4 regions of the Marinomonas sp. ATLA20 genome follow, and region 1 is predicted to be linked to each of the others. Evidence: predicted binding sites of a transcription regulator. Region 1 holds the regulator's gene; each other region holds the start of a gene.
What was found. The regulator FliA, encoded in region 1, starts transcription of late flagellar genes. The targets are predictions, from matches to a motif close to CTAAAGTTNNNNNNNNNNCNGCCGATA.

Region 1 (8,297 bases):
TTTTGCCTAGATTGATCGTAACGATTTTAGTCATTATGCAATTGGGACCATGGATATTGATGAAGTTGACGGATTTCACGACCAATTTGTTTATTAATATTCCTATGATAATAGGCTGATGTTAGAGCTTCATCCAGATCAGCTACTGGGCTTGACGATTAGTTTTCTTTTGCCTTTTTTTCGGATTGGGGCTTTTTTTATGGCACTGCCTTTATTTGGTAGTCGCTTAGTTAGTCCTCGAGTACGTATTGCTTTTTCCTTTCTTGTTGCTGTCATTGTTACTCCTGTAATTGATGTACCAAACTATGACCCTATCTCTCCAGCTTATATTGTGTTGATTGCTGAGCAATTGGTAATTGGTTTTGTGCTTGGTTTTGTGGTTACTATCTTGTTTCAGTTGTTTTCACTTGCGGGGCAGTTGGCCGCGATGAAGGCAGGTTTGGGTTTTGCGATGTCTAATGACCCTGCCAATGGTATTTCTGTTGCGACGCTTGGTCAGTATTATCTATCCATGGTGGCGCTGGCTTTTTTGGGGACGAATGGCCACTTGGTGATGATAGAGTATCTGGTTGAAAGTTTTACCTATTGGCCGATTGGAGGCGGTTTTGATAGTCAGCGTTATTGGCAGCTTGTATTGCTCGGTGGTTGGATGTTTGAAAAGGCGCTACTGATTGTAATGCCTTTGGCTGTTGCTGTATTGGTGATTAACCTGTCCTTCGGTGTCGTGGCCAAAGCATCTCCGCAATTGAATGTTTTTGCGTTAGGGTTCCCAATCATAATGTTATTTTCTTTGTTCTTTTTCTGGATTATGTTAGATGACTTCTTAAATATCTACTTGTTGTTTTTCGGAGAGATGATTGATTGGATGCAGACAACATGGGGGATTCGTTTAAATGGCTGAGAATGAAGACGGTAGCGAAAAGACGGAAAGTGCCAGTAGTAAGAAGCTTCAGGATGCTCGGAATAAAGGTAATCTCCCCCGTTCTAAAGATCTAAGTTCTGCTCTTTTGTTGATTGTTGCCGCTGCAACTATATACGGGACAGGCACTTTACTTGTGCGTGACTTAGCCGTTTTATTTGACTTTAACTTTCTTGTTGATAGATCGGATGTATTTGATTTAAATCGCATGGTTTTTCATCTCTATGAGTCCGTCGTTGCTATGATGGATTCTATGGTCTTGTTGATGTCTGTTTTGGCCGCTGCTGGCATTATCGGTAGTATTGCGCTCGGTGGTTTGAATTTCGCTTGGGAGCCTTTGACGCCAAAGCTCAGTAAAATGAGCCCAATAGCAGGCCTTAAACGAATGTTTTCCGTTCAGTCTTTGGTGGAGCTTTTAAAGTCTATTGCCAAAGTGACCTTGGTTGGTGTTATTTCTGTGTTGGTGGTGAATTACTTTTTGCCTGAAACGCTTGGATTAACTTTCCAGTCTATAGATCTGGCTATTGCTCATGGTATTGATATTGTTATTTGGTCTTTCGTCTTTGTGACGCTTGCTTTGGCGTTGATTGCGGCAATTGATGTGCCTTTTCAGGTTTGGTCACACAAAGAAAAGTTAAAAATGACTAAGCAGGAAGTAAAGGATGAATTCAAGCAGCAAGAGGGTGATCCTTTAGTTCGAGGTCGAATTCGTCAGTTGCAACGGCAAGCTGCGATGAATCGCATGATGTCTGATGTGCCAAATGCGGATGTTATTATTACTAACCCAACACATTTTTCCGTAGCTCTAAAATACGATCAAACTGGCGGTGTTGCGCCTGTGATGCTCGCCAAAGGGGGCGATTTTATTGCATTGAAAATTCGTGAAGTCGGCAATCACTATGATATCCCTGTGATACAATCGCCCGCATTAGCAAGGGCAATATATCACCATACTGAGATCGGTGATGAGATACCAGAGGGGTTGTTTAAAGTGGTAGCACAACTGTTGGCTTATGTGTATCAATTGCGCAATGCTCGCATGGGGGCGCCACACCCAGAAGCGATGCCAAACTTAGATGTGCCTGATGAATTTCAGTGGGACGGTAGTTAATCATGTTTTATAGCTTTTCTTCCAATAAGGATGTCGTGTGAATTTTGACCGCGGCCGACTTACTGGGCAGGTTCAAGGGATTTTAAGTGGGAATTTAGGTATTCCTATTTTGTTGTTGTCGCTGTTAGCGATGATGATTTTACCTATTCCTGCTTTTTTATTGGATGTCCTTTTTACCTTTAATATTGCCTTAGCCATTGTTGTGCTTTTGGTCGCTATCTATTCCATGCGCCCTTTAGATTTTGCTGTGTTCCCTACTGTTCTTCTAGTATCTACATTAATGCGATTGGCGCTTAACGTAGCGTCAACTCGTGTGGTGTTGTTGAATGGTCATGAGGGTGGTGATGCGGCCGGTAAGGTTATTCAAGCTTTCGGTGAAGTGGTTATTGGTGGTAACTACGTTGTTGGTTTTGTTGTCTTTGCCATTCTGATGATTATTAACTTTGCTGTTGTTACCAAAGGTGCTGGCCGTATTTCGGAAGTAAGTGCCCGCTTTACCTTGGATGCAATGCCCGGTAAGCAGATGGCAATTGACGCTGACCTAAATGCCGGCATGATCGACGCAGATCAGGCTAAGCAGCGTCGTACTGAGATTGCTTCCGAAGCTGAGTTTTATGGCTCTATGGATGGTGCCTCGAAGTTTGTGAAAGGGGATGCTATTGCTGGTCTGCTTATTCTGGGTATTAATATCATTGGTGGTTTGTCCATTGGTATGGCGCAGCATGACCTTTCTTTTACAGAGGCTATCGAACGTTATTCATTGTTGACGATTGGTGATGGCTTGGTTGCTCAGCTTCCTTCATTGATGCTTTCTACTGCAGCTGCAATCATGGTTACTCGGGTTAACGAGACGGGTGATATGGGCGGACAGATAGTTCGTCAAATGTTTGGTTCCTCAAAGGCGCTCTATGTTGCTGCTGGTGTGATGACGATTATGGGGATCGTTCCGGGTATGCCGCACTTTTCCTTCTTGTCCTTGGCTGCATGTTTGGGTGGTCTTGCCTATTTTCTTGAGTATCGTAAGAAGCAGAAACCTAAACAAGGGCCGAAAAGTGCTAGTAAAACGTCAGCAGACAATCCAGCTCCAGCTGAAGTGAAAGACCTTAGTTGGGACGATGTGGCTCCTGTTGATATGCTTGGTTTGGAAGTGGGTTATCGTTTGATACCTTTGGTTGATAAAACTCAGGGTGGTGAGTTGCTTGCAAGAATTAAAGGTGTACGTCGTAAGTTATCTCAAGATTTGGGTTTTTTGGTGCCGAGTGTACATATTCGAGATAACTTAGATTTGATGCCGAATGCCTACAGAGTTACCTTGATGGGAGTGAGTTTGGCAGAAGCTGAAGTGCATCCAGATAAAGATTTAGCAATCGATCCAGGTCAGGTATTTGGTTCGATTGATGGTATTGCAGGTAAAGATCCATCATTTGGTTTAGATGCCGTTTGGATTGATCCTAAGAAAAGAGATCAGGCACAGACTTATGGCTACACAGTGGTCGATGTGAGTACAGTGGTTGCGACTCATATTAATCAGATTATGTACAAACATGCCTATGAATTGATTGGTCATGATGAGGTTCAGCAGCTGTTGAGTCTTCTGAAGCAGTACAATCCCAAATTGGCAGAAGAGTTGGTACCAAATACAGTGCCTTTGAGTGTTCTGTTAAAAGTACTGCAGAATCTATTGATAGAGGGAGTGCCGTTAAGGGATATGCGAACGATTGCTGAGTCAATTATGGGGGTTCAACCAAAAACTCAAGACCCTATGATATTGACTGCAGCAGTGAGAACGTCGTTATCACGCTTGATAATTCAAACCTTGGCTGATGGGGTTGAGGAAATTCCTGTGTTAACGTTAGAGCCTCAATTAGAGAAAATGCTGATGCAGACGGTTCAGCAAAGCCAGCAGTCTGGGATTAAAAATGAAGAGGCATTAATTTTAGAGCCGCAAATGGCAGAGCAGTTACAGTCATCTTTGCGTCAGTCTGCCGAGCAGCAAGAGGCAATGGGAAACACTCCTATATTAATTGTGTCTGCTCCTATACGTCCTATGTTGGCGCGTTTTATGCGCTATGGTATGGTGAATATGTCAGTGCTTTCTTATCAAGAAGTACCGGATCATAAACGTATTACTGTGGTAGGTGTTATAGGTCAATAATATCTGCCTATTAACGTGATGGATTGTATCTATATTTATTGTAATCTTTCGGGTAAGCTATGGATTTGTAAGAAAAATAAACTGGAAGGATTAAGTTATTCATGCAAATTAGGCGGTTTCGAGCACCTGACATGCGGCAAGCGATACGGAAGGTTCGCGATGCTGTAGGCCCTGATGCGGTCATTTTGTCAAATCAGCGTCTGCCTACCGGTGAGATAGAAATAGTTGCCGCTCTAGATTACGATGGATCTTTGCCTTCTAGTATGGCTTCAAAGCGCTCGCCAGCGTCTCGTTCAGAGCAAGATGCAAGCCCAAGTGCAGATTATTTAGAGCGTATTGAAAGAGCAAAGCAACAGACTACTGTCCCGCAAAATATCTCATCTTCAAATACATATTCAGAAAAACAACCTGCAACTCAGTTCGAAATGCCTCCTTTGTCGAAGGATAAAGAGGATCCAGCTGTCGAAGAAGCATTGTCAATTCGTAACAGTGAAAGTTCTAAACAGTTGCGAGAAATGGAGCTTGAGCTTAAAAATGTTCGGACTATGCTAGAGCAACGTCAGCAAGCTGATAGCAAAGCCGATGCAAAAGAAAATGCAGTAGAGTCACGGGCTAGAGAAAAGTTAAAAGGTTTGGGTTTGTCCGATTTTGTCGTGTCTAGATTGATTGATGATATCGATTTAAAAGGGCGAGAAGACGACTGGAATCGTTTGCTTGCCCATTTAGCTGACTATATTCCTGTTCGTTCTAGTTCTTCAGAATTAAAAGGCTGTATTGCATTTATGGGGCCTACTGGCGTTGGTAAGACAACAACGATCGGTAAAATAGCCGCCCAGCATGTTTTGAAAAATGGTTCTGAAGGTGTTGTCTTAATTACTACTGATACTTACCGTATTGCTGCCCATGAGCAGCTACGGACTTTTGGGCGTATATTAAATGTCCCAGTAGAAGTGGTGAATGAATACTCTGATTTAAATGAAGTATTGGCAAAATATGCTAATTATTCTTTAGTGCTTGTTGATACGGCTGGTATGAATCCAAGGGATTCGAATCTTGAGCGCCAGCTTCTAATGATGAAGCGTGCGCGAGCAAGTCTTAAAAAATTATTAGTATTACCTTGCACAAGTCAGAGGCAAGTATTAAAAACAGTGGTCGATGTTTATTCTCAAGTTCAATTAGACGGTTGTGTTTTAAGTAAACTTGATGAATCAGCTTCACTTGGTGAAGCTATTAGTGTAGTTATTGAAGAAGGCTTACCTGTTGTATATATCGCAGATGGTCAAAGAATTCCAGATGACATAGAACCAGCTCGTGCACATAATTTGATTAGTAGGGCTGTGTATACCGCAGAGCATTACAGTCAGCTTTATGGGTCACTAAAGTATGGTAGTTAGTAAAAATTTGTTATTACTGAAAGCGTTGCGCGAAACTATGTAGTACAGTTAGTTAGCGCAACTAACTTAAATGGTAAAGGTTGCTTAGACTATTTTATGCAGAGCAAGAATGGATATAACACATACTCTAAAAAAGCAACGCTTTCGATTGATGCGATTGTTGAACAATATGGGTATTTGGTAAAAAGAATTGCTTACCATCTACTGGCGCGTTTGCCTGATAGTGTGGATGTAGATGATTTGATTCAAGCTGGCATGATGGGACTTATTGAGGCCTACAAACGCTTTGAGTCGACCAAGGGTGCTAGTTTTGAAACTTATGCGGGTATTCGTATTCGCGGTTCCATCATGGATGAGGTGCGAAAAACAGATTGGGCCCCTCGCTCGGTTCGTCGCAACGGTCGAGCTGTTGCTAATGCAATAAAAGAGTTAGAAGCTAAGTTGGGCCGTGAAGTGTCCGATATGGAAATAGCGGCTCATATGAATATAAGTATGGATGAATATCATGACATGATTCATTCATCTATGTCGACTCAGTTGTTTAGCTATGAAGAAATGCTAGACTCTGATACAAATAATTTAGATAGTATCGAATCAGAGGTGGAAAATTCACCTTATTCTTTAGTAGAAGATAGTGGTTTTCAAAATCAATTGGCGAAAGAAATTGATGAATTACCGGAAAGAGAAAAATTGGTTTTATCTCTTTATTATAATGAAGAGCTTAACCTGAAAGAAATTGGTGCTGTGTTAGGCGTTAGTGAATCTAGAGTCAGTCAAATTCATAGTCAAGCGGCTATGCGATTGCGAGCTCGATTAAGTGATTGGCGAGATTAATTATGAGTTATGAAATAATACCTTTGGGGTGTGGAGGTTGCATTGGATAAAAACATGAAGATCCTGATTGTTGATGATTTCTCGACAATGAGACGTATCATTAAAAACTTATTACGGGATTTAGGGTTTACCAATACAGTTGAAGCGGATGACGGAACAACTGCATTGCCTATACTTCAAGCTGGAACAATTGATTTTCTTGTGACCGATTGGAATATGCCTGGAATGACCGGTATTGAACTACTCCGTGCTGTTCGTGCTGATGAGAAACTGAAAAGCATTCCTGTTCTTATGGTCACGGCTGAAGCTAAACGTGACCAGATTATTGCTGCAGCTCAGGCTGGGGTAAATGGTTATGTTGTTAAGCCTTTTACTGCGGTGGCTCTCAAGGAAAAAATTGAGAAAATATTCGAACGAATAGACGCTGCAAAATAGGGAGCTTAGATGTCGAATGTATTGGGATCTGGACTAGTGGATTTTGAAAACCTAGTAAAAGATGGTGCTGTGGATCTTTTAAATCACATTGAAGTCGGTGATTTCAGTGGTGCTATTAAAGTAATCCAAGAGTTAAGCGAAGCTCGTCATAAAAGCTTTTATAACGAAGTGGGATTTTTAACTCGAAGTCTGCATGATGCTATTCGTGATTTTCAAGTCGATTCAATGGACTTAGTTGTTGGTGAGGGTGGAAAAGATTCTGCTACTAAAATTACTGACGCCTCTGACCGACTGAATTATGTTATAGAAACAACTAGTGCGGCGGCCAATAAAACTATGGACATGGTGGACAGCAGTGTTCCTGTGGCCAGTGAGTTACAAAGTCAAGCAAGGGAGTTGCGAAAAGACTGGAGTCGACTAATTCAGCGAGATTTAACACCTCAAGAATTCAGAGACTTATATAAGCGTATTGATGTATTCCTGTCTTATGCTGATGACAGTGCCACTACCTTGCATTCAAACCTCAACACAATTCTTCTAGAGCAAGGTTATCAAGACCTAACGGGTCAAGTGATCGCTAGAGTGAATGATTTAATTCGAGATGTAGAAGAAAAACTTGTGCATCTCGTTGCTGTTGCTGGACGCGTTGATAGTATCTCGGGGATTGAACACCAAGAGAAAGAGTCTGAACACGATGACACTCGTGGTCATGGCCCAGCTATTAATAAACAAAACAACCCTGAAGTACTGAGTAGTCAAGACGAAGTAGACGACTTGCTATCAAGTCTTGGTTTCTAGAAGGAGCTGAGGATGAGTTTCGAGGTCGATGAAGAAATTTTACAAGATTTTTTGGTAGAAGCTGGCGAAATCCTAGAACAGCTTTCCGAACAACTAGTAGATTTAGAACAAAACCCTGATGATAAACAACTGCTTAACGCTATTTTTCGTGGTTTTCACACGGTAAAAGGTGGTGCTGGATTTTTACAATTAAATGCCTTGGTTGGCTGTTGTCATTACGCAGAGAACGTTTTTGATATATTAAGGAACGGTCAGCGTAAAATAGATTCTGATTTGATGGACATTGTTTTGCAGGCACTTGATGCTGTAAACGAAATGTTCGAGGTTGTTCGTGCTGGTGGTGAGCCTGAGCCTGCTTCACCAGAGCTGATCGCAGCGCTTGCCGTATATGCAAAACCGCCAACTGCAGAAGAGCTTGCTAGCGCAGATGATGAAGAGCTAGATGAAGTTGAAGATATTGCTGAAGAGCAAGCTGACTCTGATGTTGAAGAAACTGAAGAAGCTGTTTCAGCAGCGGTTGAATCTGTTGATATTTCTGATGATGAGTTTGAATCTTTATTGGATGCTTTGGGCGATACTTCAAATGAAAATCAAGAAGTAGAAAGTAGTTCAGCAGAAGAGAGTAGTGCAGCCCCAAGAACTGATGACGAA
Region 2 (8,297 bases), on a different contig from region 1:
ATCTGGTCTTCGTATTAATAGTGCAGCAGATGACGCAGCAGGTCTTCAAATATCAGATCGTTTGACTTCACAGATTAATGGTTTAAATCAATCGGTGCGAAACGCAAATGATGGTATTTCTTTAGCTCAAACTGCTGAGGGAGCTATGGATGAAACGACAAGCATGCTTCAACGTATGCGTACTTTGTCTATCCAAGCTGCAAACGGCTCAAACTCAGACAAAGATCGTGTTGCTCTTCAACAAGAGATGGCGCAATTGTCGAAAGAGATTAACCGTATTGCTGACACAACCACATTTGGTGGTGCGAATTTATTAGATGGTACTTTCCAAGGTGTTTTTCAGGTTGGTGCCGATGCAAACCAAACTATCAGCTTTACTTTGCAGTCTGGTGGAGCCAATAACTCTATTGATTACTTGGGTAATAATGGTTTTACCATGTCAGGCCTATCAAGTGAGGCTCAAGCTCAAGTTGATGTAACAACTGCGTCTGTTTCTAGTATGGTAAATGCCCAGTCTATGATTGGTATTCTGGATTCGATGATCTCTGCTGTGGACTCTAAGCGAGCAGAGCTTGGTGCCGTACAAAACCGTTTTAGCTCAACGATTACTAACTTGAGCAACATCTCTGAGAACGTATCATCAGCACGTGCTCGAGTGCGAGATGCAGATTTTGCTCAAGAAACGGCTAACCTCACTAGCAAGCAAATTTTGCAACAGGCGAGTAGTACTATTCTTGCACAGGCAAATCAGCGTCCTCAAACAGCATTGTCTTTATTGGGGGGGTAATTAATGCACAGTAGCATTATGTGAAGCCACATAAAGGCTGCTTTTGTGAACGGTTCGAGTTTATCTCGGAAATAGGCTACTTCTCTCTCCTAGAGGTGCCTTTTATGCCGGGTGATTTTTTCACCTGGCTTTTTTTTGCCCAAATAGTGACGTTTTGATGGAATTTTGATTTTTTGGGCTGTTTTGGGAGGGATTGATATGGTTTTAAGGTTTATGTCGCAGACGATTATTTGGCAAACCGACCAGCATAATACTATGTCGTCTTTTTGGGATCGACTTTGAGATGAGCTTTTTTGATCAAGTCTTTTCAAAAGTTTAGATCGTTTTAGTAAGTACTTGAGTGATGTATTTTTGCTTTAAGTGCGTCCCTAAGTGTTACGAGAAGCTATAGATAACTTTTAGTAGTCAGGTTCACAGCAAACAATGCATGTGTGAAATAGAGGATGCTCTAGAGAATTGAAGTGTTCGCTATGCCTTATTTCGTTATATGGAAGGTCGTTTTTATTGGCTGAATAGTTATTTTTATGAGGCACACAACTGTATCTTTTTTCGCAGCCTTTATTGGCAAATTAAATGTATTGATTCTGAAGGGGGGTCTTGGTGAAAAATTGTTTATTTACACTTTTGCATGGCTTGCTGTAGTGAGTATTACTCGGCACTCCGTTGCCGCTAAAGTCTGATTTTTGGCTGCATTTTTGTGGATAAGGGATGTATGAGACTTTATTTTTTGCATCCTTGATAGGCAAATTGAAATTGTTCATTTTGAGTGTGGAGTGTGGAGTGTGGAGTGTTGAGTTTGGTAACTGATTACTTGTTTGCCTAGGTTATAGCCCTGAGTACTGCATAATCATTCGTTGCCATAATTTTTCCAATGTTTGATGCCTATTATGCAAGTGATGAGTAGTCAAAATATTGTACGTTGAATTATTGTGCAGCATTTTTGCGTCTTTTTAGGTGGAAATGTGCTCGATGAAATATCTATTAATGTATTGAGCGTTTTTACGTACTTGAGTATCACAGAGCTAAAGTTGTGGGTTTTAGTCGAAATGTAGGTGGAGAGTTTTTTTGGAGGGGGTGGTGCGTATAGGGTGTTTTTGTCTTGCGCTTTTGCCGTTTGTGGTTGTTTTTTGCCGCTTGTTTTCAATGGAGAAGAATGCACTGAGAGGTGATTGTTAGATTTTTTGCGTTTTATGGCTCTTTATAGGGGATTGGGTGTGATTTTTAGGTGCTTTAGGTTAAAAAAGCACATATTTTTAAATAAAGTGTAGATGAATTTATTTTTTTAAATCTCATATAAAACAATTGGTTAGGAATTTATTTGCCGTTTTATGGGATGATTTTTTCCTATAGTGGGAAAAAGATTTCCCAAATTGACTAAAGGTTTTCAGTTTCTTGTCGAAAACCTTATACGATCTGCTTTTTTGCAGGATTTTATTAAACCTTGGAGGCTATTATGGCTCTTTATGTAAACACGAATACTTCATCTTTAAGTGCACAGCGCCAACTAATGGGCTCAGCTAAATCTTTAGACACATCTTTTGAGCGTTTGTCTTCTGGTTTACGTATCAACAGTGCTTCTGATGATGCGGCAGGTCTACTCATCTCTAACCGTTTAACCTCTCAGGTAAATGGTTTGAATCAGTCAGTGCGTAACGCGAATGACGGCATTTCTTTAGCTCAAACGGCAGAGGGTGCATTGGATGAAACTACGAATATGTTACAACGTATGCGTACGTTATCTATTCAAGCGTCAAACGGTTCGAACTCAGATAAAGACCGTGCAGCTATTCAGCAAGAAGTAAGTCAGCTTTCTACTGAAATTAACCGTATTGCTTCTGATACAACATTCGGTGGTGAGAACTTATTGGATGGTACTTATACTGGTGTTTTCCAAGTGGGTGCTGACTCAAACCAAACTATCAGCTTTAACATGACTGATGGTGGTGTTAACAATACTATCGATTATGCGGGTAACGGTGGTTTCACTATGTCTGGTCTGTCTAGTAGTTCTACTACAGCTCAGGTTGATGTGACTACGGCTTCTGTATCGACTGTAGCCAATGCTCAGAGTATGGTTGATACATTAGATACTATGATTGCAGCAGTTGACTCAAAACGTTCTGAGTTGGGTGCGGTTCAAAACCGTTTTGGTTCTACAATTAGTAACTTGAGTAATATCACTGAGAACGTATCTGCAGCTCGTGCGCGTGTACGTGATGCTGACTTTGCAGAAGAAACAGCTAACCTAACAAGTCAGCAAATACTTCAGCAAGCAAGTTCATCTATCTTGGCTCAAGCTAATCAACGTCCACAAACAGCCTTGTCTTTATTGGGTTAAGCGTTAGTGGTAGCGGAAAGCTGGGGCTTTGCCCCGGCTTTTGTCTATTTGGGGGAACTCTGATATGTCTATTAATGCCAGTGATTTTTCTAAGCAGGGTCTTAATTACTCTTTGAAGCCAGAGCAGCGTGCAGTAGAAGATTTTGCTTCATTGCGTCAAGCCAACGCTAAAGTTGTACAAAATACAGCCGACATAAGCAGAGCAGACAAAGATAATCGAAATGCGCAAAATGTTAATTCGTCCGCAAAGGTGGAGCCCCATGATGTTGAAATTATGAACCAAAAAATGTCTCAATTAAATGTGCATTTAACCTTTGAAATGACTGAAGACCGAGCGCAAAATATCGTAAAAGTGTTAGATCAGACAACGGGGGATGTGGTACGCCAAATCCCTACGGAAGAGTTTCTTAAAATGTCTGATAGAATAGATGCTATTATGAGCCAACTAAGTGATATCAAGGGAACCTTGGTAAACAGTGAGGTTTGATAATAGATTATGTAGGTGTCAGGAGATAAAGTTATGTCGGTAGGCTCATTAGGCGCAGGATCTGGTTTAGATCTAGAGTCGCTTGTTAAACAAATGGTGAGTGCTCAAAAAGACGCTAAAGTTAAACTTTATCAAGATAAAATTGATGGTTATGAAGCTGAATTATCTGCACTAGGTAAAGTTGGCTCTGCTATCGATAATTTTAAATCTTCTGTCAAGGCTCTAAACGATGATGAGCTTTTTACTGGGCGTGATGCAAAAATCGCCCAAACAGAAGGTGAGGAAGTTATTGCTATCACTACAGATAGTACGGCTTCTAATGGTTCTTATGCTATTGACGTTAATCAGTTGGCTAAGGGCAGTCGTGTTATGTCTGCACCAGGAACTTTTTCGTCTTCTGATGATGTGGTTACTAAAAAGGACGCGCAACTTACCTTCAAAGCTGGCAGTAATGAATTCTCAATTTCTGTTGCTGGTGGCACTACCTTGTCCGAACTACGCAATCAAATTAATACGTCAGAAGATAATTTTGGTGTATCTGCTAATTTGGTTGACGATGGTAACGGCAATTTATTCTTTACAGCAACCTCTTCCATTGAAGGTGCTGGAAACACTCTTAAAATCATTAATTCCTCTGCCGTCACAGATGCTGATGGAAACCCTGTTGTTGACACTCCAGTAGAAGAACCTGAAGAGGTTGTTGAGGATGATCCTGTTGTCGACGAGCCAGTTGAAGAAACACCAATCGATGAAGCTGATGAGCTTGACATAGCGGGTGATGAGTATGATTTCGCAAATGATGGCCCAATTCCAGCTGATGATGAAGAAACCAATGACGCTGTCGTTCCTCCTAAGGAAGTAGAATCTGACCCATCGCTAGATGAAGAGTCTGATATTAATGCTGCCGCGATAGCGCAAAACTCATCAAGTGCTTTAAATAGCTTATCTACTGAAGGTGTATTTGCTGGTTTATATACTCCTTTAGGCGATGAAGCTCGTGATGCGGTTATTACTGTTGATGGCATTCAGATTCGTAATGATACCAATACCTTTGATAATGCGGTTGCTGGTTTGTCGATTGAGGCCTTAGCCCCGACTGATAAAACGACCAAAGTGGATATCAGCTTTGATCAAAAAACGGTTCAAGAAACGATCAAAGAATTTATTGCCTCCTACAATGATGTTATTGGGGTGCTACAAGCTAGCTCCGACAGAGGGGCTGTTTTAAATGGCAATAGCGTTATTCGGAATTTGCAATCCTCTTTATCTACTCAATTAATGAGTAGTCATGGCGATTCTGGAATCTTTACTTCTATTTTCGATTTGGGTGTGAAAATGGATAACAAAGGTAAGCTTAGCTTTGATAATACTAAGTTTGATAATGCTATGAAACGAAGCTATAGCGATATTGCGCCATTGATCTCTGGTGATAATGGCTTGGCTCAGTCTTTGGAAAATCTGCTTGATAACTATACTGGTTCAAATGGAATGACAAATTCATTAAAGGATTCGGTTAGACGGTCGATAGATAGTACAGAAGGAACGTTAGAAGCTTATGAGGACCGCATGGTCAAATATGAAGATTCTCTCCGTTCCAAGTTTACAAGTTTAGATTCTCGCCTTGCGAATATGAATGCCCAAGGTGGCTATTTGAATTCTGTATTATCGAAAATGTAAACTGTTTTAAATTGTAATATACGTATTAAATGGGGTTGTCTATGTACAAGAGTAAAGGGATCCAAGCCTACAGAAAGGACTCAATTAAGTCCGATTTAGCCTCGGCTGACCCTCATCGCGTCATTCAGCTCTTGATGCAAGGTGCACTTGAGAAGTTGGCGTTAGGTAAAGGTTGCATCGAACGTTCAGATTGGGAAGGAAAAGCGGCAGCGCTAACTCGTGCTAGTGAAATAATCAATGCGTTAAGAGATGCATTAGACCGTGATGTTAATCCAGAACTTGTTGATAACCTAGAGTCACTTTACGAATACATGATAGTTCGTATTACTGAAGCAAGCATTACTAAAGATACCAGCATCCTTGATCAGGTGATGGGTCTTATTTTGCAAATTAAAGGCGCTTGGGATCAAATCTCAACAGCTGATAAACAAGTTGCCTATGAAGATCAAATGGAAGCTCGAGTGGGTGCAGTTTAATGCTTGATATGTCTCACCTAACCAAGTTAAGTGCCGCATTAGAGCAAAGTGTCATTGAAAAAGATGTAGAAGCAATACAGCAGCTGTGTGAAGACAACAATAGTTTTATCCTATCAATTGGACCTCAGTCTAGCCCAGAAGATAATGAGCGAATTAAGCGTTTTATATTAGTACATCAATCCGCTATTAAATTTATTCGTGATGTTCATACGGAAATGCAAAAACAGCTTTATCAAACTAATAAAACTCGTAAGAGTGTGAATAAATATAAAGGCGTGAAAAATGCAAAATGAGGAATACGTATCCTCTCTTGATCAAGCTGAAGCATTTGCTTTGCTGTTTGAAAGAGGTGTAGCACGCCTCAAAGAGCATGATCAAGAGTTGACTGATCGATACATTAGAAACATGACTGTATTTTCTCAGGTCATGCCTCATATATTTGAATCTTTTCAAAATTACCAACCCCAAAAACGCCATATTTATATGGAAGAAAGTGGCGAACTTAACCTATATCGTGAAGATGTTGGTGTCCCACTTTTTTCCACGAAACCAAAAGTGCAAGCGGCTAAAAAAATTACGCGGGCATTAGTAGCACCAAATAAAACATTATTGAATCTAGAGCGTACGGAAAATCATCCAAGTCGCCATGTTCATTACAGCAATAAAATGCTTGATCAAGTCGCATTGCAATCAGAAGGTATGAAACCACAAGAGGGATGGCCGGAATTTACTGGCTCCGCCATACTGTTTGGTATTGAGTTTGGATATCAACTTGAAATGCTTCTTGCCGAGCGTGATATTAAGCACCTTTATCTATATGAATGTGACTTGGACTTTTTCTATTACTCATTATTTGCTATTGAGTGGCAGAGTATTTTAGAAGCCTATAATCGAGACGGTCGTACCATCCATTTCTTTTTAGGTGTCAGCCCTGAAGAATTTACCGAAAAGTATCTACGTCAATTAGAAGAAAATGGCTATTTTATGGCGCCGGAGACTTTCTTGCATGTTGGCTATGGTAGCCCGGAAAATGATTTAGCGATTGAACATTTTAAAAAGCAATACGCTCGCCAAGTGATGGGCTGGGGATTCTTTGACGACGCTCTAATTGGTGTTGCTCAGGGTTTAAAATCCTTGCCTAAAACTAAAGTTGCGCACTTTCAAGGCCGTGACGCTTTGCCAAAATGGGTAAGCAATATTCCTGTTTTTATTTTAGGGAATGGCCCTTCTCTTGATCAAGGTATTGAATTAGTCAAAGAAGTACGAGATCAGGTTTTACTGATTTGCTGCGGTTCAACCATTAACACCCTAAAAAAATTAGGTGTGACACCTGATATTCATGTCGATATTGAACGCCTTAAGCAAACAGTTGATAAGTTTCAATTTTTAGATCAAGACTACTTGGACAAAATCTGGGCTTTGTCTGTGAACGTAATGCACCCCGGTTTGTTTGATTGTTTTAAACGATCAGGTATGGCGATGAAGCCTGGTGAAGCCATAACGTCTTTAATGTTAAATCAAGCAAGATTGCATGGGGAAACGAAAGAATACGTACAGCTTAATTACTGTAACCCTGTGGTTGCTAACTTAGCCTTATCCTACGTTCATTTCTTCGGTTTTAATAACGTCTATTACCTTGGTGTAGATAACGGCTTTAAAGATAAAGGTAGCCATCACTCGGTTCATAGTGGTTATTACAAAGACGGCAAAGAGTCTGGATTTCAAACATTTCAAGAAGCTAAATTAGTACAGCGCGAAGGCAACTTCGGCGGCACTATTTACGCCACAGGCATCATGGATACCTCACGTGTTCAGCTGGAATCTCTGACTCGACAATTGAAAAAACGTCGAAACTTTGCCAGTTTTAACTTATCTGATGGGGCTAAAATCGAAGGTGTGACACCTTTGCGTATTGAAGATGCTTTAATCATGGACCCTAAAATTGATCATGCTAAAGTTATCGATATTTTAGAAAGTGTGTTTTTTACCGAGCCGCCAGAGTCGCTACTGGATCAATCTGCTGATGAACTTATTTCTGTGGATGACTTCCGTAAAATTAGTCGCTCGCTGCAGCAGGGTTGGGATGAATCGATAACCACACGCGAGCAAGTGTGTGACTTATTTTGGTCTCATCATCGTCAAATTTATTTCCTGAAGGGCAGTATTCATCGCCATATTTTTGATCTTTTAATCGGTTCCTTTACTTATTCTGCCTTTTTGATCGTACAGTTTTTGTTTAAATATCAGGACGAAGCTGAAACAGTAGCTCGTGCCCGTCATTTATTCACGCCTTGGTGCGAATTCCTTGAAGAAATGCCAAGTATGCTCCAGCAAGCGTCTGACTACGTAGACAAGGGGAACGACCACCTAATTACTTATTACAATGGTTAATTATGTTCGAAGCTATGTTTGAAAAAACGCCTTTTATTATTGCTGAGTTATCGGGCAACCATGACCAAGATTTTGAACTTGCTAAAGCCATGATCCACGCTGCGGCCGACGCGGGTGTGGATGCTATTAAGCTACAAACCT
Region 3 (8,297 bases), on a different contig from region 1:
CCTGAGCCTACTACTTCAATGAGTTTGAAAGTAAATTTGGACTCAAAGAACGAGGACGTTCCGCCTTTTATAAAGGCCGTATTTGATCCGAATGATCCAGATACTTACAACTTCACTCAAACTCAAGGTGTGCTTGATGGGAATGGCCAGTCACATATAGTGACTTATTATTACGCTAAAGGTGAATTGCCCAATACCTATAAGGTACATGCTACTGTTGATGGTAATTTAACTGATGATACTGGGGCGCCCTTTCTTGGAGAGACTTACGCCACTTTTAATACTGCTGAAGGTGGTATGGATTACAATGGTGATGGTGTAGAGGAGGAGCCATTCTCGCTTCTTTATGTTGGGGCTAATGTGCCTAATTCCGTTGATGTGGCGACAGGTATTAAGACTCCGTTAGCGGTGAGTGGAACATTGGGAGGGGCCGCTATCACGGCGACGCTGACGCCAGAGGAAATGAGAAATTCAAGTATTGTTTCTCGTGAGGCTTTTGACCCTCTTAATCCTGAAAGTTATTCATTTGGTAATACTCGAACGACTTATGACTCTTTAGGTGAGCCGCATACTTTAGGATATTATTTTATTAAGCAGGGCGAAAATAATACCTATGAACTTCGTGTCACAATGGATGGTGAGGAAAGCTTTGTCGATCCAATGACTGGCGATGATGCTAAATATTTAGAAAAAAACACATCGGTAACTTTTGATGCCGCAGGTAATTTGATGGGTGTGTACAGGGGGATACCACCACTTGGGAATGAACAACCAGTTCCTTTGGAGGTTAGGGGGATAGACCCGACTAATCGTCAGCGTATTACGCAGCTTGACTTGAGTGGATCGACGCAGTTTGCTTTAGCTAATACAGATACTTTTGATCAAAATGGCTTCTCTGCTGGCGAGTTACAAGGTGTGTCATTTGATAGTGATGGTTTGTTGATTGCTAACTATACCAATCAACAAACGGCAACACTTGGCCAGTTAGCTTTGGCAACATTTGATAGTACCGACGGTTTGATGCCGTCCGGTCATACGATGTGGGTCGCTACGAAGACTTCGGGACCAGCAGATATTGGCAGACCTAACACCGCAACTCTAGGTAAAATTGCAGGCGGTGCTTTAGAAGAATCTAATGTTGATTTGACCGCTGAACTTGTTGCACTTATTGAGGCGCAGCGTAATTACCAAGCAAACAGTAAAACATTAGAAACAGAAAACACTGTTACTCAGACGATAATTAACCTTCGCTAATTTTCTGGAGAGAGAAGATTTTATGCCGGAACAGTCTTGCTGTTTCGGCTTTTTTTTGTTTTTTTATTGTTTTTATAACTTGGTACGATTTTTGATAGTAGTTATCTAAGTGATGTGGATTCTTCTGGGAGAATTGAAGTGGATAAGGCCTTATATTTAGCAATGAGTGGTGGTGTACAAACCATGAATGCTCAAACAATACACGCTAACAATCTGGCAAACGTCAGTACAACCGGTTTTCGTTCTGACTTCGAGCAAGCTCGCTCTATGCAGGTATATGGTGATTATCACCCTAGCCGTGTCTATGCAATGACGGAGAATCCAGCGACACGTTATACCCAAGGTGACATGATACAGACTGGTAGAAACCTAGATGTTGCTGTTGCTGGAGAAGGTTTTATTGCTGTTTATGATGAAAGCGGCCAAGAGGCTTACACTCGAGCAGGCGACTTTCAAATTAATGCCGCAGGGCAATTGGTAACAGGGCGAGGTTTGCCTGTTGCGGGTGTGGCTGGGCCTATTTTCTTGCCACCTGCTGATAGTATTAATATTACGGCGGATGGATCGATTTCTATTGTTCCACAAGGTGGCGCTAATAACGAAGTGGCGGCGCTTAACCAGATTAAATTAGTGAATCCTGATAAGCAAAATTTACGCAAAGAAGAAGATGGCTTGATTCATACTCGTGATGGCCAAGCAATAGATGCTGATCCTAATGTGCAACTGGTTAGCGGCTTCATTGAAGGCAGCAACGTGAATGCGGTTGAAGAGATGACGCATATTATGAATTTGGCGCGTCGCTTCGAAATGAATGTGAAAATGATGGATTCCATTCGAGACAACGCAGATTCTTCTGCTCGTATTTTACAGCGTACGTCTTAATAACGATCTGAGATTACGACAAAAATAACGTAAAGAATAACAGAATTAAATAAGAGGCTTTTATGAATTCAGCATTATGGGTTAGTAAAACCGGTTTAAGCGCGATGGATAAACAATTAAACGTCGTAGCCAACAACTTGGCAAACGTTTCGACAACTGCGTTTAAGAAAGACAGAGCGGTATTTGAAGATCTCATGTATAAAACAGTACGTGCCCCTGGTGGTTTGAGCGCTCAAAATGCTGAATTACCATCCGGTTTGCAGTTGGGTACTGGTGTTAAAGTGGGGGCAACCCAAAAAGATTTTTCTAATGGCGACTACAATATGACGGATAGACAGCTTGATGTTGCTATTCAGGGTAAAGGTTTCTTACAGGTTTTGCAGCCTGACGGCACTATTGCTTATACACGCGATGGTAGTCTTCAGCTTAATAGTCAGGGGCAGCTTGTTACTTCTGGAGGCTTGGTTGTTGAGCCTGGTATCCAAATTGATCCAGGTGCTATCGAAATTATGATTGCAGAAGACGGCATAGTATCAGTTAGACAAAGTGGTGATGCTGACGCACAGCAAGTTGGTGCTATAAATATCGCAGGTTTTGTTAATCCAACCGGATTGAATTCTGCAGGGCAAAATATTTTCACTGAAACAAATGCTAGTGGCCCGCCAATAGTTGGCGTTCCTGGCACTGATTCGTTGGGGACTATTGCTCAAGGAATGCTTGAGGCGTCTAATGTTAATTCTATTGAAGAACTTGTAAATATGATTACGACACAGCGAGCTTATGAAATGAACTCAAAAGTTATCGCATCCGCTGATGGGATGATGAGTTTTGCAATACAGCAGTTATAATAACGTGTGGAATATGATGAAGATTAAATTTTCGCTCTTGGTTTTGTTTAGTGCTTGTTTACCCGGTTGCCTCACTTGGGATGTTAACGAGCAAGCGGTTGCTAATGCAGCTGCGGCAGGAGTAGCTGCTGCTGCAACGGATGCGATTATTGATGCTGTTGCTGACAATGAATCGCCTCCAGAGGAAACGCCAGAAGAGCCTTCATCAGATGTTCCTCGCAAAGGATATGTACCTGATCCTAATGATCCTCTGAATGGTCCGGATATTGCTCAATCTATTCAGTCGGATGATCCTTATTATGCGCCAGTGTACCCTAATGGTATGAGTCCTTCGCAAGCGCCGACAGGCGGTATTTATCAGACGAGTATGGGGGATGTTTTTTTTGGTGACCAGAAAGCCAGCAAAGTTGGTGATATTTTAACGATCAACTTGAATGAGACGACAACATCGACCAAGGCTAATGCGGCGACGGTGTCCAAGTCCTCTTCTGCCACTATTGAAAACCCGACAGTATTAGGGCAAGAGCTAAAGGTTGATACAACACTTCCTCAACAAGGCACAGACTTTTCTGGTAATGCCTCTGCAAACCAAAATAACAGTTTAAGCGGTACGATTTCTGTCACTGTTTTTAGAGCTTACCCTAACGGGTTGCTGGCAGTGCGTGGTGAAAAATGGCTGCGGTTGAATCAGGGCGATGAATATATACGATTTTCTGGTGTCGTACGCAAACAAGATATTTCGCCAAATAATACCGTAGAATCTGAGCGCGTTGCTGATGCGAGAATTACGTATTCTGGTACTGGCGATGTAGCAGCAGGAAGTGAGCAAGGTTGGGTAAGTCGCTTACTTAACACCAGTAACATGCCTTATTAATTTAATGATCTAATGGCTGAGAGGTTCATTCCTCTCAATAGGTGATGTGATGAAGCACATAGCGCTAATTATCTTATATTGTTTATCTTTTTCTGTTCAGGCTGAACGCTTGAAGGACATTGCTAGTGTTCAGGGCGTCCGAGAAAACCAATTGTTTGGTTATGGCTTGGTGATTGGTCTTAACGGAACGGGCGACAGCACCGCTTTTACTAACCAAAGTTTTGCCAGCATGTTGTCTCGTTTTGGTGTGACCTTGCCAGAAGGGGTCAATGCCACGTCCAAAAACGTTGCCGCTGTCTCTTTGACGGCTACTTTGCCGGCGTTTTCTAAGCCAGGTCAAAAAATTGATGTAACTGTCTCGTCGATTGGTAACGCGAGCGCTTTGCGTGGCGGTACGCTGCTTTTATCTACATTGAAAGGTGCCGATGGTGCTGTGTATGCGATAGCTCAAGGTAACTTGGTAGTTGGTGGTTTAGGATCAAATGGAGCGGATGGGTCACGAACGACAAGCAACGTCCCTACAGTTGGTCGTATACCAAATGGCGCCAGTGTCGAGCGTATGGTCCCTAGTAGTTTTAATACTGGAGACACCTTAACGTTTAATCTAAATCGTCCAGATTTCACGACAGCAAAGCAAGTGACAGACAAGATTAATAGCCTCTTAGGTCCTGGAGTCGCGACGACGCTTGATGCGACTTCTATTCGAGTGTCTGCGCCAAGGGACTCCAGTCAACGTGTTACCTACTTATCGATTCTTGAAAACCTGGAAGTTGAAGTGGCTGAAGAGCGTGCGCGCATCGTGGTAAATTCTCGCACAGGAACCATTATTATTGGTCAGCACGTCAAAGTATCCCCTGCTGCAATAACCCACGGTAGCTTGACGGTGACTATCAAAGAAGTGCCGCCAGTTGTAGGGCAGGATGGCACTGTAACAGGTGGGCAGACGATAGTATCGCCTCGTGAAGGTATTGAGATCGCACCAAATAGCGGCCATATGTTTGTCTTTGATCCAGGCGCTTCGCTTAATGATATTGTTCGTGCCGTTAATCAGGTCGGTGCGGCTCCTGGTGATGTTATGGCTATATTGGAAGGCTTAAAGCAAGCTGGTGCGATTAACGCTGACTTAGTTGTTATATAGGTGTTTTGATGAACTCAATCCCGCCAAAGCAAGATTTTTTTGCCGACTTTTCTACGCTAACTGATTTAAAGACTAAGGCGCAAAAAGACCCTGATGCCGCATTAAAAGACGTTGCTCAGCAGTTTGAATCAATCTTTATAAATATGCTATTGAAAAACATGCGTAGCACCAATGAGGCGATTGGTAGTGGTTTGTTTTCCAGTGCGCAAACCAAGCAATATCAAGAGATGATGGATTCCCAGATGTCTCAAAGTATGGCGCAGTCCGGTGGCATAGGCTTATCGGAAGCGCTTATCCGTCAATACCAAACTCAACAGCAAGGTCGGATTAGTTCGCTTGAAGCGAAAGAACGGGGAGATACTGATTTTCTCAACCAAGTTGCTAAACAAGATTTGGTGCGAATTCAAGCTTTGGCTCATCGTGCTTCTACTGAGTTTATTCAATCGGTTCAGCAGGAGGCTAAGCAACAGACCCCAAATATTACCGAGACTGAAATGGCCGCAGCACCTTCGGCCCTTTCTGTGGTGTTTGGGTCTCCGGATGAATTTGTTGAGAATCTATGGCCCCATGCTAAGCAGGCAGCGGAAAAACTTGGTGTTAACCCCAAAGCAATATTGGCTCAGGCGGCATTAGAAACGGGTTGGGGAAAGTATCCTATTGCCAAAGAAGACGGCGCGGCTAGCTTTAATCTATTTGGTATTAAAGCGGACAATCGTTGGCAAGGTGATCGTGCCGTAGTGAATACATTAGAATTCCGTGATGGGGTGGCAAAGCGAGAAAAAGCGGCGTTTCGGGCTTATGATTCCTTCTCGCAAAGCTTTGATGATTATGCGAACTTTCTATCTTCGAGCGAGCGGTATAAAGATGCCTTGAAGACTGGAGATGACGCGTCAATGTTTGCCGCTTCTTTGCAAAAAGGCGGTTATGCAACAGACCCTAAATATTCTGAAAAAATCGATAGCATCCTTTCTAGTCAATGGTTTCAAGGATTGTAATAATAAAACCACTCAATTCTCAGCTTTGGTAAAGTTTTTGCATCAATAGCCGATAGAGCTAAAGAAGAGCTCAGAGTTATTTTTTGAAAACGTACTAGGGGTGTGGGCTATGGGCTCAAATTTATATTCAATTGGTTTGTCTGGACTACTGTCTAGTAATGCCCGTATTAATACGACTGGGCAAAATACGGCCAATGTGGATACCGAGGGCTATAGTCGCCAAAGAACTGATACCGTTAGTTCACCTGTAGGCGGTGTGGTTCTTCGTGATACTTCACGCCTTGTTGATAATTTTGTTAGTGCGCAGGTGCGATCTGATACTTCCGATTTCTCTTATTATGATACTTATCATTCTTTGATGGCTATGTCTGATAATTTGTTGGCTGAAGATAGTATTTCTCTTTCAGGTTATTTGGATAAAGCTTTTAGCTCATTACAAGCAGCAAATAATGACCCTACCTCATCATCGTTAAGACAGCTTGCACATTCTAGTTTGAATAACTTGGTGGGGCAGTATAAAGCGCTATCTAATATGGCAAGTGGTCAAGAGAATCTGGTTGATCAACAGCTGACAACATCTTTAGCTGACATAAACTCTATCACTACTAGAATTTCTAATCTGAACAGCAAAATACTCAGAGAAGAGGGGTTATCAAGTTCTCCGGCAAATGAGTTACGAGATCAGCAGGAGCTGCTAGCAAAAGATCTTTCTAAATATTTGGATGTCAATGCACAGTTTAATGGCAATGGATTAATGACGATTCAGCTAGCCAATGGTCAACCATTAGTGATGGATCAAACTCCAACAGAATTGAAGGTGGTTCCTAATCAATTAAACCCAAAGAAGATTGACTTAGTTGTCAGTTTTGGAGATTACGATGTCGCTTTGAAAAGCGATCGTCTTGGTGGTAGTGTTGGTGGCTTAGTGGATTTTCGCTCCGAGTTTAGTGAATATGCAGATCGTACTCTAGGCCAGAACGCTATTGCCATATCTGATGCTATGAATACGCAGAATGCCAAAGGTCTTGATATGAATGGAGATTTTGGCAAAGACTTGTTCTCTTTGGAAAATATTAGTGTTTATTCTAGCGCTGATAATACTCATAAATTATCTGATTTTTCCGTTAGAATATCTGCAGGTGAAGCATCTAAAATCACGACAGATACTTATGAACTTACCAGAACAGACGACAATCGATTTGTGATAAAAAAATATGACTTAAACGGCAATGCAGCTGGTGAGTCTACAATATTTGACCCTTCTAATATGACTCCAGATAGTGATGGTTATTATAAAATTAAAGAGTTGGGTTTAGATATTCGGGTGAAAGATTTTAATATTATCGATCACGATGACGTATTTAGTTTTACCCCTACAGCAGGGGCGGCAGCGGGTTTAAATTTAAAAATTAAAAGTGGTGATGATATTGCCTTGAGTGCGCCTGTAGGTGTATCTACGAGCTCGGATAATTTATCCGATGCCCGAATATCTTTATCTTCGGTTACAAATACTAAGTCAGCTAATTCTGCGTTTGCACCTGATGGCTTCCTGTATCCTAGCGCCCCTCATTCAATTTATTTTACATCACCTAATTCCTACGTTGTTCGTGATGCTTCTGGAATGGAGGTTGCCTCTGTGAATAATGTTTTTGAGTATACGGATTTGCTTGAGAAAGCTGGGTTATCTCAAGATGCAGGGTTTGATGTGTCTGTATCGTCTAAACCGCAGTCAGGCGATGAATTTTCCATTAGTACAGATGAGATTGGCCCATCTGACAACTTCAATGGATTGGCGTTAGTTGATTTACAAAATCAGTCGTTAGTAGAAGGAAAAGCGAGTTTAGTAAAAGCATTTTCGGGTTTTATTTCCTATGTAGGAGCGAAAACAGCTGAGGTGGCAGGTCATGCAGAATCTAGTGAAGTGATTATGAATGACAGTGTTAATCGTCGCGACAGATTGTCGGCGGTGAGTCTTGATGAGGAGGCGGTGAATCTTATGAAATATCAACAATCTTATTCCGCATCAGCGCAGGTCGTTACTGCCGCTCGTACGACGTTTGAAACTTTACTAGGGATTATGAGGTAAGTTTATGCGAGTGACGAATAATTTAATTTATGGTCAGTCGAGCAGGGCGATCGGTCAAGCAAATGAAAAAATTCTTGGTGCTCAAGAAAAAATTTCGGCACAAACTGATATTGTTAGACCGAGTGATAACCCTGTGGGAGCTAGTCAAATATTGATGTATGAAGGTAATAATAATCGCCTAAAAATCTTTGATGAATCTATGAAAATGGCGACAAGTCAT
Region 4 (8,297 bases), on a different contig from region 1:
CTGAAACTTCGCTAAGAAGCCATCCGCCCCAACTTTTTTCACCATCGCCTCATTAAACACACCACTTAAGGAGGTATGAAGAAGGATAAATAAATCCTGTAAGCGACTATCATTACGAATTGCCGTTGTTAACGTATAACCATCCATCTCAGGCATCTCGATATCAGAAATAACCATAGAGAACTCCTTAGTTACATCTTTACCCTCCGCCACCATCCCTTGAAGATAAGTAAGTGCTTCACGACCATCACATAAAACAGTAGTCGCAAAACCAACTTGTTCCATACAACGTTTAATCTGCTTACGCGCAACAGAAGAGTCATCAACAATAAGAATATGATGCTTTTGCGCGTTCTCCGTTACACCAGCGTTAACAATACCCTCTGATATATCCTGACGAGTAGGCGCAACTTCAGAGAGTATTTGCTCAACATCAATTATCTCGACCATTTCTTTGTCAACCTGACAAACAGCGGTCAGGTAATTATCATTGGACAAACCCTTTGGAGGTGGCTGAATATCACTCCAGTTCATATTCACAATACGCTCGACACCACGAACCAAGAACCCTTGAATACGACGGTTATATTCCGTAATAATTACAAAGCACTGGCTAATGTTTTCGATTGGGCTAGCCCCTGTCGCCAACCCTAAATCTAAGATTGGGATAGTACCACCACGAATATGCGCCACCCCTCTAACAACAGGAGAGCTGTGAGGCATAGTGGTTAACTTAGGACACTGCAACACTTCCTTAACTTTAAAGACGTTAATGCCATAAATTTGCTTACCATTTAAGCGAAACAACAGCAATTCAAGTCGGTTTTCCCCTACAAGCTGCGTACGTTGGTTAACAGTATCCAAAACTCCAGCCATAAACGCCTCCAAAATGTGTAAACATTGTATGAGGTATTACCTCAAAATTGTTAAAATGCATCATCCAATGATAAAGTGAATTTAAATATTTTACTAACTATCTTATTTATAACGTAATAATAAACAAAGAGTACAAATCATGCTAATTATAAGGCTAATAATAGCCTTCATATACTTCCAAGCTGGGCCGCTACAGGCCGCATCGACAGAAGAACAAATTAACCACTACATAAACCAAGTAGAGATCCCTCGGCTATCAGAAGTATACCCAGATGCAACAATCAACATTACACTAAACAATCTCGCCGCACTTAATTACTTACCAGATTGCGAAAGCAAATCGATCCAAATCAGCAACCAAAGGCCGGAAGCAACGAAACGCACAAACTATGAGGTTAGTTGCGACTCACCAACATGGAAGTCTTATATTCCCGTTACCCAGTCCATAACCATACCAGCAATTAAAACCATCACCCCAATCAATCGCGGCCAAGTCATTTCTAAATCAAATACCGACACCGGCGAAGTGGACATAGCTAACCTAAGAGGACATGTCTATACCAAGAGAAATCCGCCTTATGGCCTAATCGCTTCCCGCAACTTACGTATTAACACCATCATAACAGACGACCTAACCAACCAACCAACCCTGATAAAAAAAGGCGATTCCGTGCTAATTACCGCTAGCAGTGGGACTATTATAGTCAGAATGAACGGAGTTGCTTTGGAAAATGGTATAAAAGGACAACAAATCCGAGTCAAAAACACAAGTTCTGAACGAATTATATACGCCAAAGTTGTAACTAACAGTGAGGTTCTTGTAAACTATTGAGTATAAACTCATCGGCAATCAATAAATTCTTTTTTTAAGGGCTTTTTACTAAAGTTCCTGTAGACCAAGCCGACAATATAGACAGGCAAATCATTAAAGGGCGGAAAACCCAATGGCAATACATTTTACAGGTCTATCAAACCAGAGCACGATCAACAAAAGCGAACGATCGCAAAAAGACGATGCTGCAAGCAGTGCAACAGAAAAACAAAGTGCAGTCCAAAGTGGAGGCACATTAGCAGAAGATACCGTAAAGCTAAGTGGCACGGCTCAAATACTGCAAAACCAGCAATCGAAAATTAACAGCATGCCAGATGTTGATATGGATAAAGTGGAACAAATAAAAAACGCGATTGCATCTGGCGAATACAAAATCGACACACAGAAGCTAGCAAATAATATGGCTTCTATGGATTCGCTGTTCTAGACTGTACAACTTATACAGTCTGTAAACGGTTTGTCTTATGATTCCTATCGCGCCTATATTTGTCAGAAGCAAAGAGATACTGCAAGAGCTCTCTTCGCTTCTTGATAAAGAACGATTGGCATATGGTGAACTGGACAGCGAAGTCATAATCAATCTATCTGAACAAAAGCAGACCCTTCTTGATGAAATGAATTTACTCAATGAGAAAAGAATCAACATTCTCATTAAATTCGATATTGTCGACAGAAAAAAACCCACCGAAGAAGAATTTAAGAATTGGCTTAACAAACAAGATAGCTCAATGGACAGTGTTCGTCTTTTAATGCAAGAGTGCGAAACATTACTCAAGAAATGCAAAACACAAAACAACACCAACGCCCGAGTACTAAACACCCTACAAAAGCGCAACAAGCATCTTTTTGAGTTGCTTCAAGGCCACAGCAGTAAAAATAAAGTGTATACAGCAAGAGGTTCCACTCGCCCAATAAGTAGCAAACACACACTTGGACGCGCTTAAAAATTGATAAAAATCAACATCATACTTTGCTTGCATTTGTATTTTACGACCAATTAATGTATAAATCCTACCTTAAAATAAGTCCTCATAGGTAAACAGGATATACCGGCCGCCTCCTAAGCAGCTATTCCAGGTTCGAGTCCTGGTGGGGACACCATTTTAGATATTCCAAAAAAAAGAGCCTTTCGACTCTTCTCTAAAATCATCTTACCGTCAATAGTCTATTCAACTTCAATAACTTCAAAACTATGCACGATTTTAACACCACCTCTCTCCAACATTAGAGAGGCAGAGCAGTACTCTTCTGCAGATAACTTCACCGCACGAGCAACCACACTTTCTTTAAGGTTACGACCTGTAACGACAAAATGTACTCGAATCTCTGTAAATACCGCAGGAACAGCGTCCGCTCGATCTGCATCAATCTGAGCCACACAGGACACAACATCTTGACGGGATTTTTTTAAAATACCGACTACATCATAAGAGGTACAGCCGCCCAACCCAGCAAGCAAAAGCTCCATCGGCCTTGGCCCAGCCACCTGATTACCGTCAATCTCTACCTTAAAACCAGAACCTGTTTCTGCAGTAAAATGCACATCTTCTTGCCAACTAACATTCGTCTTCATATTTCTACCTTACCTAATTTTGCTACAACCAAAGCTATGGCTACGACTGAAACAGCTCAGCCAATTTTTCACCTGGGTCATCAGCAACCATAAATGCCTCCCCAACTAAAAACGCATGAATACCTTTTTGTCGCATTAACGCCACATCACTACGAGTATGAATCCCGCTCTCTGTCACAATCAATCGATCGGAAGGCACACTTCCCATTAATTCAAACGTATGATCTAAACTAAGTTCAAAGGTATGAAGATCTCGATTATTAATTCCAAGCAATTCTGTTTCAGTATATTCCAAAGCTAAATCCAACTCTGGACGATTATGCACTTCTACTAAAACATCCATACCCAAATCACGAGCCATTTTATCTAGCTCACGTAATTTATCGCCACTTAAACATGCGGCAATAAGTAAGATACAATCTGCACCAATCGCTCTAGATTCTAGCACCTGATACTCATCAACAATGAAATCCTTACGAATCACAGGTAATTTACAGGCTGAACGCGCTTCAACTAAATAATCTTCATGCCCTTTGAAGAAATCACTGTCCGTTAGAACAGATAAACAAGCGGCCCCAGAGCGCTCATAGGAACGAGCGATATCGGCTGGAACAAATGGATCCCTTAATACACCTTTGCTTGGAGAAGCTTGCTTAATCTCAGCAATAACACCAGATTTACCGATCGCTATTTGATGCCTTAGTGCATGAGCAAAACCACGAGGCTCGTTATGAACATTCGCAACAGATGCAGCGACCTCTAAGTTTCCATAAGGTGTATGAGATTTACGCTCAGTAATCTCTTCGTATTTTCGAGCTACAATTTTCTTTAAAATTGTCGGTGTTTCTATTTGCATTAGGCTACCGCTCCTATAATTACAGTGAGTCAGGACTCATAAAACAACGTGTAAAACTAGCCAATTCAGACATCTTAACTTTGGCTGTACCACCACCAATCACGTCTTCCGCAATATTCACCCCTTCCGCTAAACTATCTGCAATACCTGACACGTAAATGGCGGCACCAGCATTTAAAGCTACTATGTCTCTAGCGGGGTTGACCTTCCCTTTGCCATCCAACGCCATTTTCACTAAAGCAAGACTTTCAGTTGCATCGACAGCTTGAATCGTATCAATAGATTGCAATGGAATCCCAAAATCCTCAGGAGAAATTTTATATTCTAGGATCTCTCCATTTTTTAACTCAGCAACATACGTAGGTGCTGCAATACTAATTTCATCCAAACCGTCTTCAGAGTGAACCACCATCACGTGCTCACTTCCAAGCGCCTTTAAAACCTCAGCAATAGGACGAACCCATTTTCGATGAAAAACGCCCATCACTTGGCATTTTGCATTGGCCGGATTCGTTAACGGCCCAAGCAGATTAAAAATAGTACGTGTGCCCATTTCTTTTCGAGGGCCTACCGCGTACTTCATGGCGGAATGGTGATTCGGCGCAAACATAAAACCTAAACCAATTTCTTCAACACAACGGCAAACCTGCGCTGCATCCAGACCAAGATAAATCCCAGCTTGTTCTAGCACATCGGCACTGCCCGATTTCGAAGACACAGAACGCCCACCATGCTTAGCTACCTTGCCACCAGCAGAAGCAACGACAAAAGCCGATGCAGTAGACACATTAAATAAGTTACCACCATCTCCGCCAGTACCACAGGTATCAACCACATGCTCAAGATCCAAATGAACCTTACTGGATAATTCGCGCATAACCTGAGCAGCTGCCGTAATTTCTTCGACCGTTTCACCTTTCATTCTTAGGCCAATTAAAAAACCGCCTATCTGTGCTGGCGTAGCTTTTCCCGTCATGATGCCATTCATCACTATTCGCATCTCATCAGCGCTCAAATCTTGGCGCTCAACAACAGCAGCAATCGCCTTCTGAATATTCACCAGCCTCTCCTATCGTGTAAAAACTATCTTGTTAAGAAATTGGCCAATAAAGCATGGCCCGACTCAGTCAGAATCGACTCAGGATGAAATTGCACTCCTTCAACGGCAAGCGTTTTATGTCGAATTCCCATAATTTCCTCTCTATCACCTGCTACGTTTTGGCTCCAAGCAGTTACCTCTAGACAATCGGGCAGCGTGTCAACAGAAACAACCAAAGAATGATAACGCGTCGCTGTCTGTGGGTTTGGCAAACCAGAAAACACAGAGGTGTTTTGATGATAGATTAACGAGGTTTTACCATGCATAACATTTTTAGCACGAATTACCTCACCACCAAATACCTGACCAATACTTTGATGACCTAAGCAAATACCCAATATTGGAATTTTCCCAGCAAACGCCGCAATGGCAGCCAATGAAACACCCGCTTCATTGGGCGTGCATGGCCCTGGTGAAATTACCAAATGCGAAGGCGCAAGCCGCTCAATTTCTTCAACACTAATTTCATCGTTACGATAAACCTGCACATCCGCACCCAACTCACGAAAATACTGCACAAGGTTGTAAGTAAAAGAATCATAGTTATCAATCATCAATAACATAAAGAAGGGACACGCCTATAAAACAATGTTGATATACCTGCGCCACAATCCAAAGAAGCAGACACAAAAAAAACAGAATGCATTTTCAAAGAATATAAAAACATGCATCTTTAACGTGCGCTAAATTCTACACTGTCATGAACACTCTGTCTCGCCAGACCTCACACTCCTTAGATAGAAGAAACCAAAAACAAGGTACACAACATACTCGATTCTTTCATCCGCTGGTGCAGTAATTTGCCATTCTTATTTCAGCGTTTTGGAAGGTTTTCAATAATATTGAGCAAAAACAAAGCCTTGTTTGATATACAAGTGGTTATACCGCACACTAGAAACCATGTTATCTTTACTGCCATCATTTAGTGTTTTAAGGATGCCCTGTGCATAGCCAAGTCGCCGCCCTCATCGAAACCCTCATTCATGACGAACACTCACCCGAGTCCGTTAACAAGGCCATTTCTGAGTTAACACCAGATGATGTGGCGCTAGCCCTTGAATCCATACCGCTCGTCCAACGACGACAAGCGTGGGCCAATATCAAGCAAGCAAATCGCCTTGATATCTTGGTTGAAATGCGCGGAGAATCTCGCCAGTTATTATTAAAAGAGCTAGACGACTCAGAAATAGAAACGCTGTTCACTGATGTCGACGCTGAAGACCTACTCGAGATAACCGATTCCTTACCAGACCGCTTGGTCGACATTGCTCTAAAGCAGATGGACAATAAGCAACGTGAGTATTACCAACAAGGTATTGTTTACGATGATGATGTTGTCGGTCGTTGGATTGATCACGAGCTGTTAATCGCCTCTCAATCCATTCGTACCTCAGAAGCACTAAGGTTGCTTAAAAAGAGCACTCCAGATTACACAGACATGGTGTATTTAGTAAACAGAACAGGCCGCTGGGTTGGCTGTGTAAAGTTCGACAAGCTATTCAAAGCACAAGGCCATGAACCTATTTCAAGCCTAATTGATGAAGATTGCACCTTCATCCGCGCTGACACAGAACTAACGAAAGCCGCAGAGCTATTAGAACGATCTTCTCTATCGGCACTTCCTGTAGTTGATGAAAATCAAATTTTATTAGGGCGTTTTCACGCAGGACTCGCCATGGAAACATGGCGTTTAGAGCATGAAGCTCAGCAGATGTCGACTGCAGGTCTAAACGAAGAATCAGACTTATTTGCCCCAGTAAAACGCAGCGCAGCAACGCGTGGCATTTGGCTTGGCATAAATTTATTGACGGCATTTTTAGCATCCGCTTTTATCGGGCTATTTGAAGCCACCCTTCAGCAAGTCGTTGCACTCGCCGTATTAATGCCTGTTGTTGCTTCCATGGGTGGCATTGCGGGTAGTCAGACCCTAACCCTGATTGTACGGGGTTTAGCGCTTGGGCAAATAACCCGCAGCAACTTAAAGTCTTTATTATCTAAAGAACTAAAAGTCGGTGGATTAAACGGCATTTTGTGGGCGATTGTCATTGGCGTTGTGACTTTATGGTGGTTCGAAAGCCCAATGCTTGGCATGGTCATTGGCCTAGCCATTATCGTTAATATCATCATGGCAGCCCTATCAGGTGTTTTAATACCGGTCTTACTGGATAAATTACGCATAGACCCAGCGTTATCTGGATCGGTCATTTTAACCACAGTGACCGATATTGCAGGTTTTGTTGCCTTCTTGGGCTTGGGCACCTTATTACTTATATAGTCGAATGTAACTTTCGAACCACTCACGAACAAGACAAAGGTATAGAGAAATAATAATGAACTGGGAAACAATGCAAGTATATTTAGGTCTGGGTGATACTAAGATGCACTGGATCGTTCGAGTCTTTTTAGTGGTACTGACCACTCTCACCATCAACTTTATTGCAACTCGCATTTTAATGCGCATAGACAAACAACTAGAAAAAACCAAAACACCTTGGGATAACGTTTTAATTCACGCTGCGCAAAAACCAATTGGTGTATTCATATGGTTAGCAGGGTTAAGCGTCGCGGCAGAGATATCTGGCAAAGAGTTAGACCCTAACTTCATATCTTTCATTAAGGCGACCCGCGAAGTCGGCATTATTGCCCTGCTAACCTGGTTTGTTTTACGCTGCATCTCCGAAAGTGAAAGAACGCTAACGACTTCAAATAAAATTTCAACCACCGTTGATTACACAACAGCCAGCGCAATCAGCAAGCTGTTACGAGCAACAGTCATTATTACCGCCGTATTAGTAGCGTTACAGACTCTAGGCTATAGCATTTCTGGGGTATTAGCATTTGGCGGTGTAGGCGGCATTGCCGTAGGCTTTGCTGCTAAAGATTTACTGGCTAATTTCTTTGGCGGGTTAATGGTTTACTTAGATCGCCCTTTTGCTATTGGTGACTGGGTTCGTTCACCTGACAAAAACATTGAAGGAACCGTAGAGCACATAGGCTGGCGTCAAACCCGTATTCGTACCTTTGATAAACGCCCTTTATATGTGCCTAATTCAACTTTTTC

Region 2: a site for FliA is predicted at 2,162-2,188, ahead of AC2A4J_RS19870 (flagellin N-terminal helical domain-containing protein). Genes of this name have one in related genera too.
Region 3: a site for FliA is predicted at 6,020-6,046, ahead of flgK (flagellar hook-associated protein FlgK). Genes of this name have one in related genera too.
Region 4: a site for FliA is predicted at 1,757-1,783, ahead of flgM (flagellar biosynthesis anti-sigma factor FlgM). Genes of this name have one in related genera too.

What each region holds. Positions count from the first base shown of each region.
Region 1 is NZ_JBXUKU010000017.1:5,496-13,792, reverse strand. It holds gene fliQ (flagellar biosynthesis protein FliQ) at 1-119, shown strand, start outside; gene fliR (flagellar biosynthetic protein FliR) at 119-901, shown strand; gene flhB (flagellar biosynthesis protein FlhB) at 894-2,030, shown strand; gene flhA (flagellar biosynthesis protein FlhA) at 2,068-4,185, shown strand; gene flhF (flagellar biosynthesis GTPase FlhF) at 4,287-5,579, shown strand; gene AC2A4J_RS18895 (RNA polymerase sigma factor FliA) at 5,676-6,413, shown strand; gene AC2A4J_RS18890 (chemotaxis response regulator CheY) at 6,468-6,848, shown strand; gene AC2A4J_RS18885 (protein phosphatase CheZ) at 6,858-7,646, shown strand; gene AC2A4J_RS18880 (chemotaxis protein CheA) at 7,659-8,297, shown strand, end outside.
Region 2 is NZ_JBXUKU010000021.1:477-8,773, forward strand. It holds gene AC2A4J_RS19865 (flagellin N-terminal helical domain-containing protein) at 1-787, shown strand, start outside; gene AC2A4J_RS19870 (flagellin N-terminal helical domain-containing protein) at 2,241-3,125, shown strand; gene AC2A4J_RS19875 (flagellar protein FlaG) at 3,190-3,612, shown strand; gene fliD (flagellar filament capping protein FliD) at 3,646-5,289, shown strand; gene fliS (flagellar export chaperone FliS) at 5,331-5,765, shown strand; gene AC2A4J_RS19890 (hypothetical protein) at 5,765-6,058, shown strand; gene AC2A4J_RS19895 (motility associated factor glycosyltransferase family protein) at 6,048-8,156, shown strand; gene pseI (pseudaminic acid synthase) at 8,159-8,297, shown strand, end outside.
Region 3 is NZ_JBXUKU010000023.1:2,410-10,706, forward strand. It holds gene AC2A4J_RS20105 (flagellar hook-basal body complex protein) at 1-1,254, shown strand, start outside; gene flgF (flagellar basal-body rod protein FlgF) at 1,393-2,136, shown strand; gene flgG (flagellar basal-body rod protein FlgG) at 2,199-2,984, shown strand; gene AC2A4J_RS20120 (flagellar basal body L-ring protein FlgH) at 2,998-3,858, shown strand; gene AC2A4J_RS20125 (flagellar basal body P-ring protein FlgI) at 3,908-4,996, shown strand; gene flgJ (flagellar assembly peptidoglycan hydrolase FlgJ) at 5,005-5,991, shown strand; gene flgK (flagellar hook-associated protein FlgK) at 6,101-8,077, shown strand; gene flgL (flagellar hook-associated protein FlgL) at 8,082-8,297, shown strand, end outside.
Region 4 is NZ_JBXUKU010000002.1:416,378-424,674, reverse strand. It holds gene AC2A4J_RS06390 (chemotaxis protein CheV) at 1-876, opposite strand, end outside; gene flgA (flagellar basal body P-ring formation chaperone FlgA) at 1,016-1,708, shown strand; gene flgM (flagellar biosynthesis anti-sigma factor FlgM) at 1,821-2,135, shown strand; gene AC2A4J_RS06375 (flagella synthesis protein FlgN) at 2,173-2,652, shown strand; tRNA gene AC2A4J_RS06370 (tRNA-Arg) at 2,734-2,809, shown strand; gene AC2A4J_RS06365 (OsmC family protein) at 2,874-3,281, opposite strand; gene trpC (indole-3-glycerol phosphate synthase TrpC) at 3,322-4,137, opposite strand; gene trpD (anthranilate phosphoribosyltransferase) at 4,157-5,197, opposite strand; gene AC2A4J_RS06350 (aminodeoxychorismate/anthranilate synthase component II) at 5,221-5,799, opposite strand; gene AC2A4J_RS06345 (magnesium transporter) at 6,180-7,511, shown strand; gene AC2A4J_RS06340 (mechanosensitive ion channel family protein) at 7,567-8,297, shown strand, end outside.